DNA from 2 places in the Erwinia sp. V71 genome. Region 2 is predicted to be linked to the other one. Evidence: predicted binding sites of a transcription regulator. Region 2 holds the regulator's gene; the other holds the start of a gene.
What was found. The regulator PurR, encoded in region 2, represses purine synthesis genes. The targets are predictions, from matches to a motif close to CANGCAAACGTTTGCNTG.

Region 1 (7,682 bases), on a different contig from region 2:
CTTGCGCTGCGTAAACTGATCATTGGTCAGTGGCTGGCCGTGTTACTGCTGGCGGCACTGACGGGAGGTTTGCTGGGACTGGGGTTTGAGGCCTTCCTGTTGCAAATGCTGAAACCCGTGTTGCCGGTCACGTTACCGCCATCCGGCCTCTGGCCATGGGTGTGGTCGCTGGGGGCGCTGTTTACCATCTCGCTGCTGGTGGGATTGCGTCCGTATCTTTTGCTGCTGGCGACGCAGCCATTGCGTGTTCTGCGCCGTGATACCGTGGCGCAGATCTGGCCGCTGAAGGTGTATCTGCCGCTGATGGCGCTGGTGGTGGTGGGGCTGCTGGCCTTGCTGGTTGGCGGCAGTACGTTGTTATGGGCATTGCTGGCAGGCGTGGTTCTGCTGGCGCTGTTGCTTGGCGCTCTGGGCTGGGGAAGTCTGCTGCTGTTGCGCAGACTTTCGGTACGCAATCTGGCATTTCGTCTGGCGATCAACCGTTTGCTGCGCCAGCCACTGACCACGCTGAGTCAGCTGGCGGCATTTTCCCTGTCGTTTATGTTACTGGCATTGCTGCTGGTGATGCGTGGCGATCTGCTGGATCGCTGGCAACAGCAACTGCCGCCGGACAGCCCTAATTTCTATCTGTTAAATATTGCCAATGAGCAGGTAGAGCCTGTGCGCCATTTCCTGCAACAGCATCAGGTGAAAGCGGAAACCTTTTACCCGATTGTGCGTGTGCGCCTGACAGAGACCAATGGTCAGCCGGTAGATCCACGCGAGGATAATACCTATAACCGCGAGTTAAACCTTACCTGGCTGGAACAGCTGCCGGATAACAGTCCGGTGGTGGCCGGAAGCTGGCCTGCGAAACCGGGAGAAGTGTCGATGGCGGCAGAGCTGACCGACAGGCTTGGGCTAAAGCTGGGCGATGAACTGACGTTTAGCGGCGATACACAAACCTTTAAGGCGAAAATTACCAGTCTGCGCGCCATCGATCAGGAGAGCCTGCGGCCGTTTTTCTTCTTTATTTTCCCGCCGAACAGCCTGGATCAGCTGCCGCAAACCTGGCTGACCAGCTTTCGCGTGGATAATAACCCGCAGCTGCTGGCACAGTTAAACCGTGAGTTCCCGACGCTGACGTTGCTGGATGTGGGCAGCATTCTGAAGCAAATCGGTCAGGTGCTGACTCAGGTGAGCCAGGCGCTGGAAATCATGGTCGTGCTGGTAACCGCCTGCGGCATTTTGCTGTTGCTGGCACAAATTCAGGTGGGTATGCGCCAGCGGCGTCAGGAACTGGTGGTGTATCGCATTCTGGGTGCCAGCAAAAAGCTATTGCGTGGGACGTTGTGGAGTGAGTTTGCGTTGCTGGGGAGTGTATCCGGTATTGCGGCGGCGATTGGTGCTGAAGCTGCACTATGGGGACTGCAGCGCAAAGTGTTCGATTTCCCGTGGCAGCCCGATATGCTGCTGTGGCTGGTATTGCCACTCACTGGCGCGCTGTTGTTGTCATTATGTGGCGGCTGGCTGGGCGTACGGTTGTTACAGGGTAAGGCGCTGTTCAGAAGCTATGGTATGGAGTAAACCCGCGCGATAGCAGAGATTTACGCCGATAAAAAAGCCCCGGTCTGTAAAGACAGGGGCTTTTATGCATCAGGTGACGATGAACTACAGCTTCTCAATCGCCCAGGCGATGCCGCTGGCATATTCTGGCGGCAGCATTGGCGTCAGCGCCTGCAATGTCTGCACCAGCTCAGCTGGGTGCACACTGTTCAGATTCAGATGGCCCACTTTACGTCCCGGGCGGACTTCCTTCTCATACCAGTGCAGATTAACCAGCGGTTGCTGTAACCACTGCAGATTAACATCGGTGCCAATCAGATTAACCATGACCGATGGCGTATTCACGACCGGTTTTGGCAGTGGCAGATCGAGAATCGCACGCAGATGCAGTTCGAACTGGCTGATTGACGCACCATTTTGCGTCCAGTGGCCGCTGTTGTGCACCCGCGGCGCCAGCTCATTAATCAGCAGGCCTTCCGGCACCACAAAGCATTCCATCGCCATCACACCGACATAGTTCAGCTCATGCATGATAGCTGACAACATCTGTTCCGCCTGCTGTTGCAGCGCGGCATCGGGATGCGGCAGCGCAACGCTGGTGCGCAGAATGCCTTCCTGATGCAGATTGTGGGTCAGGGGATAGAATACCGTTGCGCCGTTGTGTCCGCGTACGCCGACCAGTGACACTTCGCCGGAGAAATTAATCCCCTGTTCGACGATGCACTCACCGTAGCAATCCTGCGGCAGTTCGCCGGTTTGCTCTGCACGCAGACGCCACTGGCCGCGGCCATCATAGCCGCCGGTACGGCGCTTCACGATAGCCAGTTCACCCAGTGAGGCGAACACCTGTGGCCACTGGTCAGCGGATGCCAGTAACTGCCACGGTGCCGTCGCCAGACCCAGCTGATCGAGCAGCTGCTTTTGCGTCAGGCGGTCGGCCAGGCGTGGGAAAATATCGCGATTGACGAAGGCCGGATGGCTGGCCAGCTCGCGCGTTAATGCAGTTTCCGGCCAGCGTTCGATTTCCGCAGTGATCACACTCTGCTGAATCGGCAGCGCTTCGGGTTCGGCGTCCAGTCCAACGGGATAAACCGCAATACCCAGCGGTTCGCCAGCCTGACGCAGCATGCGTCCAAGCTGACCGTTACCTAATACGCAAACCGGTTTCATGCATTACCCCGTGGATCTGGATTGTTCAGGACTTCATCGGTCTGGCTCTGACGCCAGTTTGCCAGACGCGCCGCCAGTTCAGCGTCGTGAATCGCCAGAATCTGCGCTGCCAGTAGTCCTGCATTCGCGGCTCCTGCTTTACCAATCGCCAGTGTACCCACCGGAATACCGCGCGGCATCTGCACGATGGAGTAGAGGCTGTCGACGCCGCTCAGCGCAGCACTCTGCACCGGTACGCCGAGTACCGGCACCAGCGTTTTGGCGGCCAGCATGCCTGGCAGGTGCGCAGCACCACCGGCACCAGCAATAATCACCTGATAGCCATTATCCGCGGCGCTTTCAGCAAAGCTGAACAGTTTGTCCGGAGTACGGTGTGCGGAAACCACTTCCACGTGAAACGGCACATCGAGGGCGGTAAGGATCTCGGCGGCAAATTCCATGGTGGCCCAGTCACTTTTCGAACCCATGACAATAGCAATACGGGCTGGGGCGGCGTTGGATGACATGCGAGTCTGACTCCTGTGATTGTACAAACTTCACCTGCGCTGGCAGGTGGGAAGGGCAGAGAGAATAGCATGACTCGGCAGCAAGGAAAACGGTTGCGTCACTGCTGCTGCGGGCAAAATTGCGCTTTTTCGCCGCGTGTATTCAGAAAGGGAAGGCGCTGAGGGTAACGGCGCTGGCATCCACCTGGATCATTGAGCCCTGCTGATCCCAGGCACCCAGCACCACTCGCTCGACGGTGTGTCCCTCTGCCTGCAGTGCATGGACTGCCGGACGATGGGTATGACCGTGGATCATCCATTGCACATGATGGCGCTGAATCGCCCCGACGACGGCCTGCTGATTGACATCCATAATCGTTTCCGATTTATGGCGATTGGCATTTTTGCTGCCAGCGCGCATGCGCACGGCGATGCGCTGACGGATAAACAGCGGCAGGGCGAGAAAGAGTTTCTGCAGCCAGCGCTGATGCACTTTGCGCCGGTAGCGCTGATAGCCTTCGTCATCGGTACACAGCGTGTCGCCATGCAAAATGAGCAGCGACTTGCCGTACAGTTCGAGACGGTGCTCTTCCGGCAGCAGAACCATGCCGCTGGCACGTGCAAAACGCTGGCCGAGCAGGAAATCGCGATTGCCGTGGATAAAGTAGCAGGGCACCCCATGCTGCTTTAGCGCCAGCAGCGCTGCGGCGACTTCTGCATGCAGAGGGTTCGGATCGTCATCGCCAATCCAGGCTTCAAACAGATCACCAAGGATATACAGCGCGTCAGCCTGCATGGCTTCGCGCTGTAAAAAACGCAGAAAACCGGCAGTGATTGCCGGTTCTTCTTCACACAGATGCAGATCTGCGATAAACAGCGTGCGTGACATTACTCGCTGACGGTCACTTTCTGGATGACCACGTCTTCTTTTGGCACGTCCTGGTGCATACCGCTGCGACCGGTAGAAACCGCTTTGATCTTCTCCACCACGTCCATACCTTCGACTACTTCAGCGAACACGCAGTAACCCCAGCCCTGCAGGGATTCGCCGCTGAAGTTCAGGAAGTCGTTATCTGCCACATTGATAAAGAACTGCGCCGTTGCAGAGTGCGGTGCGGAAGTACGTGCCATTGCCAGCGTACCACGGGTATTTTTCAGGCCGTTGTTCGCTTCGTTACGGATTTCTTCTTTGGTCGCTTTCTGCTTCATACCTGGCTCAAAACCACCGCCCTGAATCATGAAGCCGTTGATGACACGGTGGAAAATGGTGTTGTCGTAGAAACCTTCACGACAGTAATCCAGGAAATTTTTCACGGTAGCGGGGGCTTTATCGTCAAACGTTTTGATCACGATATCGCCATGATTAGTCTGGAAAGTAACCATAATCTCGTCCTGTTAAGGTGGGAGTTTTACATGACTGTGCTCACGGCAGGATGGAAAATCGTACCGGGCCAGCTTTAATAGACGCTCCTTATATCACAAATTGTGATGACGCGTCAGCAGGGCGATTCGCACCGGATAACTGTTATATTGTTGCATTACCTCGCGCTAACGGGAACAATACGGCAAAATACCCCTTCAGTTTTAATTTCGTTAACCCGCACACGTCAATACGGAATGTCTCAATGCTAAAGATCTACAACACCCTGAGTCGTCAGAAAGAGGAATTTAAACCTATTCATGCCGGAAAAATTGGCATGTACGTGTGCGGAATCACCGTTTACGACCTGTGTCACATCGGCCATGGTCGCACTTTTGTTGCCTTTGATGTGGTTTCGCGTTATCTGCGTTATTGCGGCTATCAGCTTAATTATGTGCGCAATATCACCGATATTGACGACAAAATTATCAAACGTGCCAACAAAAATGGTGAAACCATCGATCAACTGACTGACCGCATGATCGCGGAGATGCATAAGGATTTTGCTGCACTGAATATCCTGCCGCCGGATCTGGAACCGCGTGCGACCCGCCATATCAGCGAGATTATCGAGCTGGTGGAGAAGCTGGTCGCTCGTGAACACGCCTATGTGGCTGAAAATGGTGATGTGATGTTCTCGGTGGAAAGCGATGCAGATTACGGCAAGCTGTCACGTCAGGATCTGGAGCAACTGCAGGCGGGCGCGCGCGTCGAAGTGCTGGCGGATGTGAAACGCAATCCAATGGATTTCGTGCTGTGGAAAATGTCGAAAGCGGACGAACCAAGCTGGCCGTCACCGTGGGGCGCGGGCCGTCCTGGCTGGCATATCGAGTGCTCGGCGATGAACTGCAAGCAGCTGGGCGAACACTTTGATATCCATGGCGGCGGTTCAGATCTGATGTTCCCGCATCATGAAAACGAAATTGCCCAGTCAACCTGTGCTCACGATGGCCCGTATGTTAACTACTGGATGCACTCCGGTATGGTGATGATTGATCGCGAGAAGATGTCGAAATCTCTCGGCAACTTCTTTACCGTGCGTGATGTGCTGGCGCACTTTGATGCTGAGACGGTGCGCTACTTCCTGATGTCAGGTCACTATCGCAGCCAGCTGAACTACGGCGAAGATAACCTGAAGCAGGCGCGTGCCGCGCTGGAGCGTCTGTATACCGCACTGCGCAATACCGATCCTGCGGCGACAGCAAGCGGTGGTGAAGCCTTTGAAAGCCGTTTCCGTGAAGCGATGGATGACGATTTCAACACCCCGGAAGCCTATTCCGTGCTGTTTGATATGGCGCGTGAAGTCAACCGCCTGAAAACCGAAGATGTGGCCGCTGCAAATGGTCTGGCGGCGAAACTGCGAAAGATCGCGGCAGTGCTGGGCCTGCTGGCGCAGGACCCGGAGCAGTTCCTGCAGAGCGGTGCGCAGAGCAACGATGATGAAGTGGCGGAGATTGAAGCGCTGATTAAAATGCGCTTTGAAGCGCGTCAGGCGAAAGACTGGGCGCAGGCGGATGTGGCACGCGACAAGCTGAATGCGCTGGGCATTATTCTGGAAGACGGTCCACAGGGCACCAGCTGGCGTCGCAAGTAATCGCTTGTGTTCCTTCCCCCGTAAGCGGGGGAAGATCATGATGGGGCAGCGAGCCGCTTCCATCCCCATAAAAAAACGGCAGCCTGCGCTGCCGTTTTTTTATCATCAGGCGATGACTTTCACCTGATTGCCGTCAAAGTCGACGACCTGACCTGCGACAATCTTACAGCGTTTACGGGTTTCCACCGCGCCATCAACGGTCACCAGACCATCCGCAATCAGCGCTTTCGCCATCGCACCGCTCTCGACCCAGCCTTCCAGCTTCAGCAGATCGCATAAATCGACATGTGGGTGTTTGCCCAGAGAAAACGTCGCCATTATTCTGCCTCTCCATCGTGGTACTCTTCACATGCCTGCAGTGTGTTCTGAATCAATGTGGCGACGGTCATTGGCCCGACACCACCCGGCACTGGCGTGATATAAGAGGCACGTTCTGCCGCGGTGTCATAATCCACATCGCCCACCACTTTGCCGCTTTCCAGGCGGTTGATGCCGACATCGATCACAATTGCGCCTGGTTTAATCCAGTCGCCAGGAATAAAGCCCGGCTTGCCGACCGCGACGACCAGCAGATCAGCATGCTCAACATGATGACGCAGATTTTTGGTAAAACGGTGAGTGACGGTGGTGGTGCAGCCAGCCAGCAGCAGTTCCATACTCATCGGACGGCCAACAATATTCGATGCGCCGATCACCACTGCATTCAGACCGTAAGTATCGATATTGTAGCGTTCCAGCAGGGTAACGATACCGCGTGGTGTGCAGGGACGCAGCTTTGGTGCACGCTGGCACAGGCGACCCACGTTATACGGGTGGAAGCCATCGACATCTTTATCTGGTGCGATATTTTCCAGCACTTTGACATTGTCGATACCAGCAGGCAGCGGCAACTGCACCAGGATACCATCGATTTCCTTATCTGCATTCAGCTTGTCGATCAGTTCCAGCAACTCAGCTTCGCTGGTGGCGGCGGGCAGATCGTAAGAGCGTGAGATGAAGCCGACTTCTTCACAGGCCCGGCGCTTGCTGGCGACATAGATCTGTGACGCCGGGTTCTCACCCACTAACACCACGGCGAGGCCTGGGGCGCGTTTACCGGCTGCGAGACGCTGCTGAACTTTTTCCGCAACCTCAGAGCGCACCTGCTGCGCAATCGTTTTACCATCAATAATTTTTGCTGCCATCAGAGAGGAAATCCACTGTGTTGAATTGATTCGGGGAATGCGCCTATTCTGGCAGAAGCGAGCGCTGCTGTCAGGCACAATCACCAGCAGTTGCTCATTAGTGCAGCAGTGGTGCGGGCTGAAGAGTAAAAACGTTGACTCATCAGACTCGCACCGTATAATTCGACGCAATCACAACGCGCCCTTAGCTCAGCTGGATAGAGCACCGGCCTTCTAAGCCGTAGGTCACAGGTTCGAATCCTGTAGGGCGTGCCATTTTAACTTCTCCTGTCGTCTGCTAAAGT
Region 2 (7,682 bases):
AAACGCCAACGGCCTGCACAAAACGCAGTACCAGCAGCAGCGTGGCGTCATGAACCGCCATCATCCCGGCACAGCCGAGAGCGAACAGCGCCAGGCCGATGATCAGCACCGGCTTACGGCCAATACGATCTGACAGCGGCCCCCAAATCAGTTGTGCACAGGCAAAACCGGCCAGAAACAGACTCAGACTGGCGCTGATCGCGCCGGGTTGCGTCGCGAGATCCTGTTGCATCGCGCCAAAGGCGGGCAGGTACATATCAGTGGCGAGAAAACCCAGCATGCTGAGCAAGGCCAGGTAGATCATAAATCCTTTTGATTTCATCGGGGAACAACTCTTCTTTTGCAGGTAAATATCACGCGCAGAGTGTAAGCGGGTGCATCCCGCGTTGTGAAACGCTAATATTTGCCCGTTGCGTGCAAAAAATTTGTGAGCAGAACATGTGGTCAGAACATTCTCTTGAAGTGGTTGATGCTGTCGCGCGTACCGGCAGTTTTAGTGCGGCGGCCAGCGAATTGCATCGTGTGCCGTCTGCGGTCAGTTATACCGTGCGTCAGCTGGAGCAGTGGCTGGCAGTGCCCTTATTTGAACGTCGTCACCGTGATGTGGTCCTGACGGAAGCGGGTAAGGTGTTTATTGAACAGGGGCGCATTGTTATCAAAAAAATGCTCGCCACCCGTCGCCAGTGTCAGCAGGTGGCAAATGGCTGGCGTGGTCAGTTAAGTATTGCAGTTGACGCCATCGTCAAACCGCAGCGTACCAATCAGCTGGTGCTGGATTTCTATCGCCATTTCCCCGATATGGAACTGCATATCTCCTGCGAGGTATTTAATGGTGTCTGGGATGCACTGGATGATGGTCGTGTGGATATGGCGATTGGCGCTACCCAGGCGAGCCCGGTCGGGGGACGCTTTGGTTTTCGCGATATGGGGGCGCTGAACTGGCGTTGTGTGGTTCAGGCGCAGCACCCGCTGGCACAGCTGTCCGGTGTGATTGATGATGACACCATTCGCCAGTGGCCGGCACTGGCGCTGGAAGATACCTCACGTAATCTGCCACGGCGCAATACTTGGACGCTGGATAACCAGCGGCGGCTGGTGGCACCGCACTGGCGCAGCGCGATGGAGTGCCTGCAGGCAGGACTTTGTGTCGGTATGGTGCCCGGGCATCTCGCTGCGCCGCTCATTGCACAGGGCAAACTGGCGGAGCTGACGCTGACGACGGCATTCCCCGACAGCCACTGCTGTGTCACCTGGGCGGAACAAAGTGCCTCACCGGCGCTGAGCTGGCTGCTGGAGTATCTTGGCAGTGCGGAAACGATGAATGAAGAGTGGCTGCGTGAAGAGCTGTCACCGGCCAGCATAGTGGCCGGTACAGGAGATTAACGGCGATAATCGACGAACGGACCATCGGCAACTGAACGGCGCTCAATCAGCGACGGATGTACCTCGATGGTCTGCGATTCTTCGCGTTTGCTGGTGATACGATCCAGCAACATATCAAACGCAGTTTGTCCCAGGCGCTCTTTCGGCTGGTGGATGGTGGTCAGCGCCGGAGTGAAGTAGCGCGCGTTGCGCACATTATCATAACCGATCACCGAAATATCCTGCGGCACGCGCAGTCCTAGCTCATCAGCCGCACAAATCGCGCCCATGGCCATAATATCGCCACCGCAGAATACCGCGGTAGGGCGCTGTTTCTGCGCCAGAATTTGCTGCATCGCGCGATAGCCGGATTCCGGTTCAAAGTCGCCCTGCACAATCCACTCTTCGCGCAGCGGAATATTGGCTTCACTCAGTGCTTTCAGGAAACCGGCGTGGCGGCCACCCCCGGTATTGCGCTCCTGCTGGCCGGGAATGGCGCCGATATCGCGATGGCCACGATCAATCAGATAACGGCCTGCCATATAACCGCCTTCGAAGGCATTATCCAGTACCGTATCGGTAAAATCGCCGCGCGACTCGCCCCAGTCCATCACCACCATCGGAATGTTACGGTTCTCTTCCAGCATCTGCAGCAGATCGTCCGGGTATTCCGAGCACATCACCAGCAGACCATCGACGCGTTTTTGCGCCATCATCGACAGATAGGCACGCTGCTTCTGCAGATCGTTATGCGCGTTGCCGAGGATCAGCGTATAGCCTTTGGCGAAGCAGCGGTTTTCCACGGCTTCAATAATTTCCGCAAAATAGGGCGCTTCACTGGAGGTCGCCAGCAAACCAATCGATTTGGTGTGGTTGACCTTCAGACTGCGCGCCACCGCGCTTGGCGAATAGTGCAGCTCTTTAATGGCGGCCCACACCGCTTCGCGCGTCTCTTCCGCGACAAAGCGGGTTTTATTGATGACATGAGAAACCGTGGTGGTGGAGACACCGGCGCGTTTCGCCACATCTTTAATTGTTGCCATGAAACTGGTACTCCCGGGTTTATGTTAACCCTTTGATTGAAATCAAGTTAAACGTTTGCGTTTTATGCTCGTATTAGGGTGGCGAGCAGTCAGTATGTTGCAGCTGAATGACGTCGGGAAGGAGACTGACGTCAGGAAACACGGCAAGGCACAGGCACACGCTGTTGCAGTTGTTGCGCAACGAAAAAAAGGAATTCTATCAAGGCTGTGAGCAGAACACGAGATTTTTACCCGCTACTGTGGGAAAATAGTTACAGGTATTATTTGTAGGGTCTTTTAAGGAGTCGTAGATGGATACTGATCTGAAGTTATCGCTGATGACCACTGTTGGCGTGCTGCTGATGATTATTGCGTTCAGTTTTGTAGCGGTATTGAACTGATTTTACAGCAATTTAGTCGTTAAAAATAAAACGCCCGATGCATGCATCAGGCGTTTTTTTGTTTGCGCAACAAGGTTAGCGGATGGTTTTCGGCGTCATCACACGGCGCGCGCCGACATAGTGGCGCTGCCAGTACTCTTCGCTCAGGGCGCTGATCTGAATATCTTTGCCGGTGCGCGGTGACTGGATAAATTTGCCGTTACCGAGGTACACGCCAACATGATCCGCTGCACCACGATTGTTGATGCGGAAGAACACCAGATCGCCTTTCTCCAGTGATTCACGCTTGATCTGCGCGGCATCACGCAGGTGGTACATTTCATTAGCCGTGCGGGGGATCTTAATTTTTACCAGATCTTTGTAGGCATACCACACCAGCCCGCTGCAGTCGAAGCCGGAACGCGGTGAGTTACCGCCCCATAAATAGGGCTTGCCGAGCTGGCCCATCAGTTTGTTCATCGCGGTTTCACGGGCTTTCTGGTAGCGCTCGCGGTGCGCTTTGCTCATTTTTAACGGGCCATTGTCCACACTGGCGGCATCATTCTCTTCTGCGCCTTTGCGTTTACGCTGCGGCGCATAACGTTTAACCAGCAGTTTTTTCTCTTCACCACTGTTTTTGGCTTTGCTGAGGGAGAGGGCGGCAACGCTGGTTTTCTTCTTCGTTTGCGTGGTCTGCGCGGGAGTCTGGCGGGTTTTCTTTTCGGGTTTGCTGGTTTTGTTGCTGGTTTTCTTTTCGCTGGTTTTGACCGGGCGTTTCTTGCGGCGCTCATCCGCGCTGGCGCTTTTCTTCTCAGCCTTTTGCTGGCTGGCATTCATAGGGGTATGTGGCGATGCGTGCGCCAGATTAAAGAACAGCTGGGCAAAGGCCAGCATAAATAGTGTGATGAATAAACGCATGGTTATTTAAGATTAAGCTCTCATTCGCCTCTGAGAGGACCACACTCATATCCCACGACAACACACTGTTAAGCCGGTGTCAGTCATGGGGCCGTGATTCTGTCTGTCGCGCATGGCGGCAGGGTCTGGCAATTCTAATCTAACTTTTTCGCAAAAGGTAAGCGCTTTTTGGATTAATCAGTTTATTAATGTTATCAGTGTCATAAATGAGCCAAAACAGCTGCTTATCTCACCAATATTATTGCAAGGTATTAATGGTTTTAATCGCCGGAAATGCGAAGTAATTGTTATTTTATTCCCGGGATTTGGCATAATGGGCCTTTCAGCGCTATCGTGGTGCAAAATGTCGTTTTCACAGGTGACACAGTACCGCTACAATAGCTGACACGAAGTAACGAATTAAGGAAGGCCAATATGAGTACTGTTGAAAAAATTCAGCGCCAGATCGCAGAAAACCCAATCCTGCTGTACATGAAAGGTTCCCCTAAGCTGCCAAGCTGCGGCTTCTCTGCCCAGACTGTGCAGGCGCTGTCTGCCTGTGGCGAGCGTTTTGCTTATGTGGACATCCTGCAGAACCCGGACATCCGTGCTGAATTGCCAAAATATGCTAACTGGCCGACCTTCCCGCAGCTGTGGGTTGAAGGTGAACTGGTTGGTGGCAGCGATATCGTGGTGGAGATGTTCCAGCGCGGTGAACTGCAGACGCTGATCAAAGAGACGGCGGCGAAGCACAAAGACGCAGAATAATTCGCGTTAACGTACAGAATGAAAAAAGGCGAAAATCTCCGCCTTTTTTTCGTTATAACGATGCGCAGTTTTTCCTTCCCGCCAGCCGGGGGAAGGCGCTTATCAGCCCGCGTCGCTCTCATCCGTTACATCATCGTCCGCCAGCGGTGCCAGTGGCCAGCCGCCCATGCGTTTCCAGCGATTCACCAGCTCACAGAACAGATCCGCGGTTTGCTCGGTGTCATACAGCGCCGAATGCGCCTGAGTGCTGTCAAACGGAATACCTGCCGCTTTACAGGCTTTCGCCAGCACGGTTTGTCCCACCACCAGTCCGCTCAGCGCCGCGGTGTCAAAGGTAACAAACGGATGGAACGGGTTACGCTTGAGTGTGGCGCGTTCTGCTGCGGCGTTCATAAAGTTCAGGTCAAAAGTGGCATTGTGCGCCACCATAATCGCCCGATTACAGTTATTGTCTTTGATTCCCTTACGCACCAGCTTAAAAATGGCATGCAGCGCATCATGCTCACTGACTGCGCCACGCAGCGGGTTGTGCGGGTCAATGCCGTTAAAGGCCAGCGCTTCCGGCACGAGAATGGAACCTTCAAATGGCTCGACATGAAAATGCAGAGTCTGGTCTTTTTCCAGCCAGCCGTTTTCGTCCATTTTTAAGGTGACGGCAGCAATTTCTAACAACGCGTCAGTTTTGGCGTTAAAACCGGCGGTTTCCACATCAATGACTACCGGATAAAAGCCGCGAAAGCGGTCGCACAGGGAATTCAGTTCTTTCGGTTCAGACATCGGGTTCTCGTTGACGAAAAAAAGCAGCGCGTATTATGGCAAATTTCAGAAGGGGTTGCAGCAGGGGATATCAGGAAGGGGCGTCGCGCGGACGCCCCGCAGGCATTAGTTGCCGAGACCGTGGCCGGCTTGTTTGTTTTCGATCAGCTCGATTTTGTAACCATCGGGATCTTCAACAAAGGCGATAATCGTGGTGCCGCCTTTAACTGGGCCCGCTTCACGGGTCACTTTACCGCCCGCATTACGGATACGGTCACAGGTCGCCGCCACATCATCCACGCCAAGCGCGATATGACCGTAAGCATTGCCGAGATCGTAGCTGTCGACGCCCCAGTTATAGGTCAGTTCGATCACCGCACCTTCGCTCTCTTCGGTGTAACCGACAAAGGCGAGGGTGTATTTGTATTCCGTGTTCTCACTCTGGCGCAGCACACGCATACCCAGCACTCGGGTGTAGAAATCAATGGAGCGTTGCAGGTCGCCAACGCGCACCATGGTATGAAGTAAGCGCATAATGTCCTCTCTTTGGTTAGTTCGCTCAGTATAGCCACGATTAACCGCTATGTTAATGTTTTGCCGCAGAAATCCCTCTGCGGCCTGGCGATTACAGGGTCGGGTAATCGGTATAACCTTCCGCACCACCGCCGTAGAAGCTTTCCGGTTTCGGCTCGTTCAGCGGCGCTTTTTTCTGCAGACGCGCGACCAGATCCGGATTAGCGATATATACGCGGCCGAAGGCGACGGCATCGATCAGGCCTTTAGCAATCAGCTCTTCGCCTTTCTCTGCAGTATAAGCGCCTGCGCCGACAATCACGCCGGGATAAATCGCACGAATCGCTTTGCGGAAGGCTTCGCTGTAAGGTTTGCCGCCTGCCCAGTCTGGCTCGGAGATATGCAGGTAAGCCAGATTACGTTTCGCCAGCTCGGCGATGTAGTACAGCGCGGCTTCTTCCTGATCGTCGCCATTGTCGAGACCATTGAACGGACCAAGCGGTGAAATACGGATGCCAATACGGTCCGCGCTCCAGCCGGCAATCGCGGCATCGACCACTTCGAGGGCAAAACGGGTACGGTTCTCAATGCTGCCGCCATACTCATCAGTACGCTGGTTTGAGGCCGGGGAGAGGAACTGATGAATCAGATAGCCGTGAGCGGAGTGCAGCTCCAGCAGGTCGAAATCCGCTTCTTTGGCATTAACCGCCGCCTGGCGGAAATCCTGCACAATCTGGGCGATTTCGGCTTTTTCCAGCGCGCGTGGCGTGGATGTCTCTTCACGGATGGTGCGCCCCTGCTCATCACGCAGAGAGGTACGGGTGTTGGCAGCAATCGCCGAAGGGGCAACCGGTGCCAGCTGGCCTGGCTGCAGGCTGTTGTGAGAGATACGTCCGGTGTGCCATAACTGCACGGCGCTGTGACCCTTTTCGGCGTGAATACCGGCATTGATCGCTTTCCACGCGGCGATTTGTTCCGGGGTATGCAGACCTGGCGCACCGGCATAACCTTTTGCCTGGAAAGAAATCTGTGTCGCTTCGGTGATAATCAGCCCCGAGCTGGCGCGCTGGCGATAATATTCGCCCATCAGTGGTGTCGGGATATCGCCCGGCTCAATGCTGCGCAGACGGGTTAATGGCGCCATAAAAATACGGTTAGGGACGGTAATCGCGCCCACTTTCAGCGGGGTAAACAGCTTTGTCATTGCAAGACTCCTGTATTAGACCGGTCGACTAGTAACGTTATTTTTTAAAAATCAGGCGGCGGGCAGCAATCGTTCGATAGCATCATATGCGTAGCGAAGTGCCGCACTGTCACGGCGGATCTTGCACTGCAGACTGGCGCCCAGCCACAACATATACAGGGTATCCGCGGTAATTTCAGCGCTGGCGCTGAGACGCACTTCACCCTGTTGCTCTGCACGACGCAATGTCGCCGCCAGTGCAGCAATAATTGCCTGTGAGCCCTGATCCAGTGCCACACGCATCGGTTCTGACAGATCACACACTTCCGCCGACAATTTTACTGACAGACAGGCGGCAAACGCGCCGTCCTGGCAGAAACGCTCATACGCCAGTCGGTAGTATTCCAGCAGACGCTGGCGTGGATGCTGCTCATCCTGTTCCAGAAAAGTACGCACCTGATGATGGTAGTGAGCAAAATAACGCTCCAGCATCGCCACGCCAAACGCCTCTTTGGAACGGAAGTAGTGATAAAACGATCCCTTCGGCACCTGCGCTACGGCAAGCAGTTCGCTCAGCCCCATGCCGGTAAAGCCGCGGTGAACGCAAAGCTCCTCGCCAGTGGCGAGCAGATGTTCGCAGGTATCGTGTCGGGTCGTCTTATTCATGGGGCACAGGGTAATAGACCGGTTGGTCTGATGCAAGAGAGGAGGAGGGCGCTGGCGCACATTTGGTTCATCAGGCGGCTGAGAGGGACGGCAGGAAGCGGCAGTCACGTGCGGCACCCGGCATCCCGCGCCAGC

Region 1: purE (5-(carboxyamino)imidazole ribonucleotide mutase) is a predicted target of PurR. The motif match lies at 3,304-3,321, and genes of this name have one in related genera.

The regions. Positions count from the first base shown of each region.
Region 1 covers NZ_CBFFRK010000145.1:1,128-8,809, reverse strand. The annotation lists gene ybbP (putative ABC transporter permease subunit YbbP) at 1-1,566, shown strand, start outside; gene purK (5-(carboxyamino)imidazole ribonucleotide synthase) at 1,651-2,715, opposite strand; gene purE (5-(carboxyamino)imidazole ribonucleotide mutase) at 2,712-3,221, opposite strand; gene lpxH (UDP-2,3-diacylglucosamine diphosphatase) at 3,364-4,089, opposite strand; gene ppiB (peptidylprolyl isomerase B) at 4,089-4,583, opposite strand; gene cysS (cysteine--tRNA ligase) at 4,826-6,214, shown strand; gene ybcJ (ribosome-associated protein YbcJ) at 6,320-6,532, opposite strand; gene folD (bifunctional methylenetetrahydrofolate dehydrogenase/methenyltetrahydrofolate cyclohydrolase FolD) at 6,532-7,398, opposite strand; tRNA gene ACSZO1_RS19940 (tRNA-Arg) at 7,577-7,653, shown strand.
Region 2 covers NZ_CBFFRK010000033.1:15,695-23,376, forward strand. The annotation lists gene punC (purine nucleoside transporter PunC) at 1-322, opposite strand, end outside; gene punR (DNA-binding transcriptional activator PunR) at 439-1,383, shown strand; gene purR (HTH-type transcriptional repressor PurR) at 1,380-2,405, opposite strand; gene ACSZO1_RS09685 (YnhF family membrane protein) at 2,696-2,785, shown strand; gene ACSZO1_RS09690 (C40 family peptidase) at 2,861-3,682, opposite strand; gene ACSZO1_RS09695 (Grx4 family monothiol glutaredoxin) at 4,097-4,429, shown strand; gene rnt (ribonuclease T) at 4,532-5,206, opposite strand; gene gloA (lactoylglutathione lyase) at 5,312-5,719, opposite strand; gene ACSZO1_RS09710 (alkene reductase) at 5,811-6,902, opposite strand; gene ACSZO1_RS09715 (TetR/AcrR family transcriptional regulator) at 6,954-7,547, opposite strand.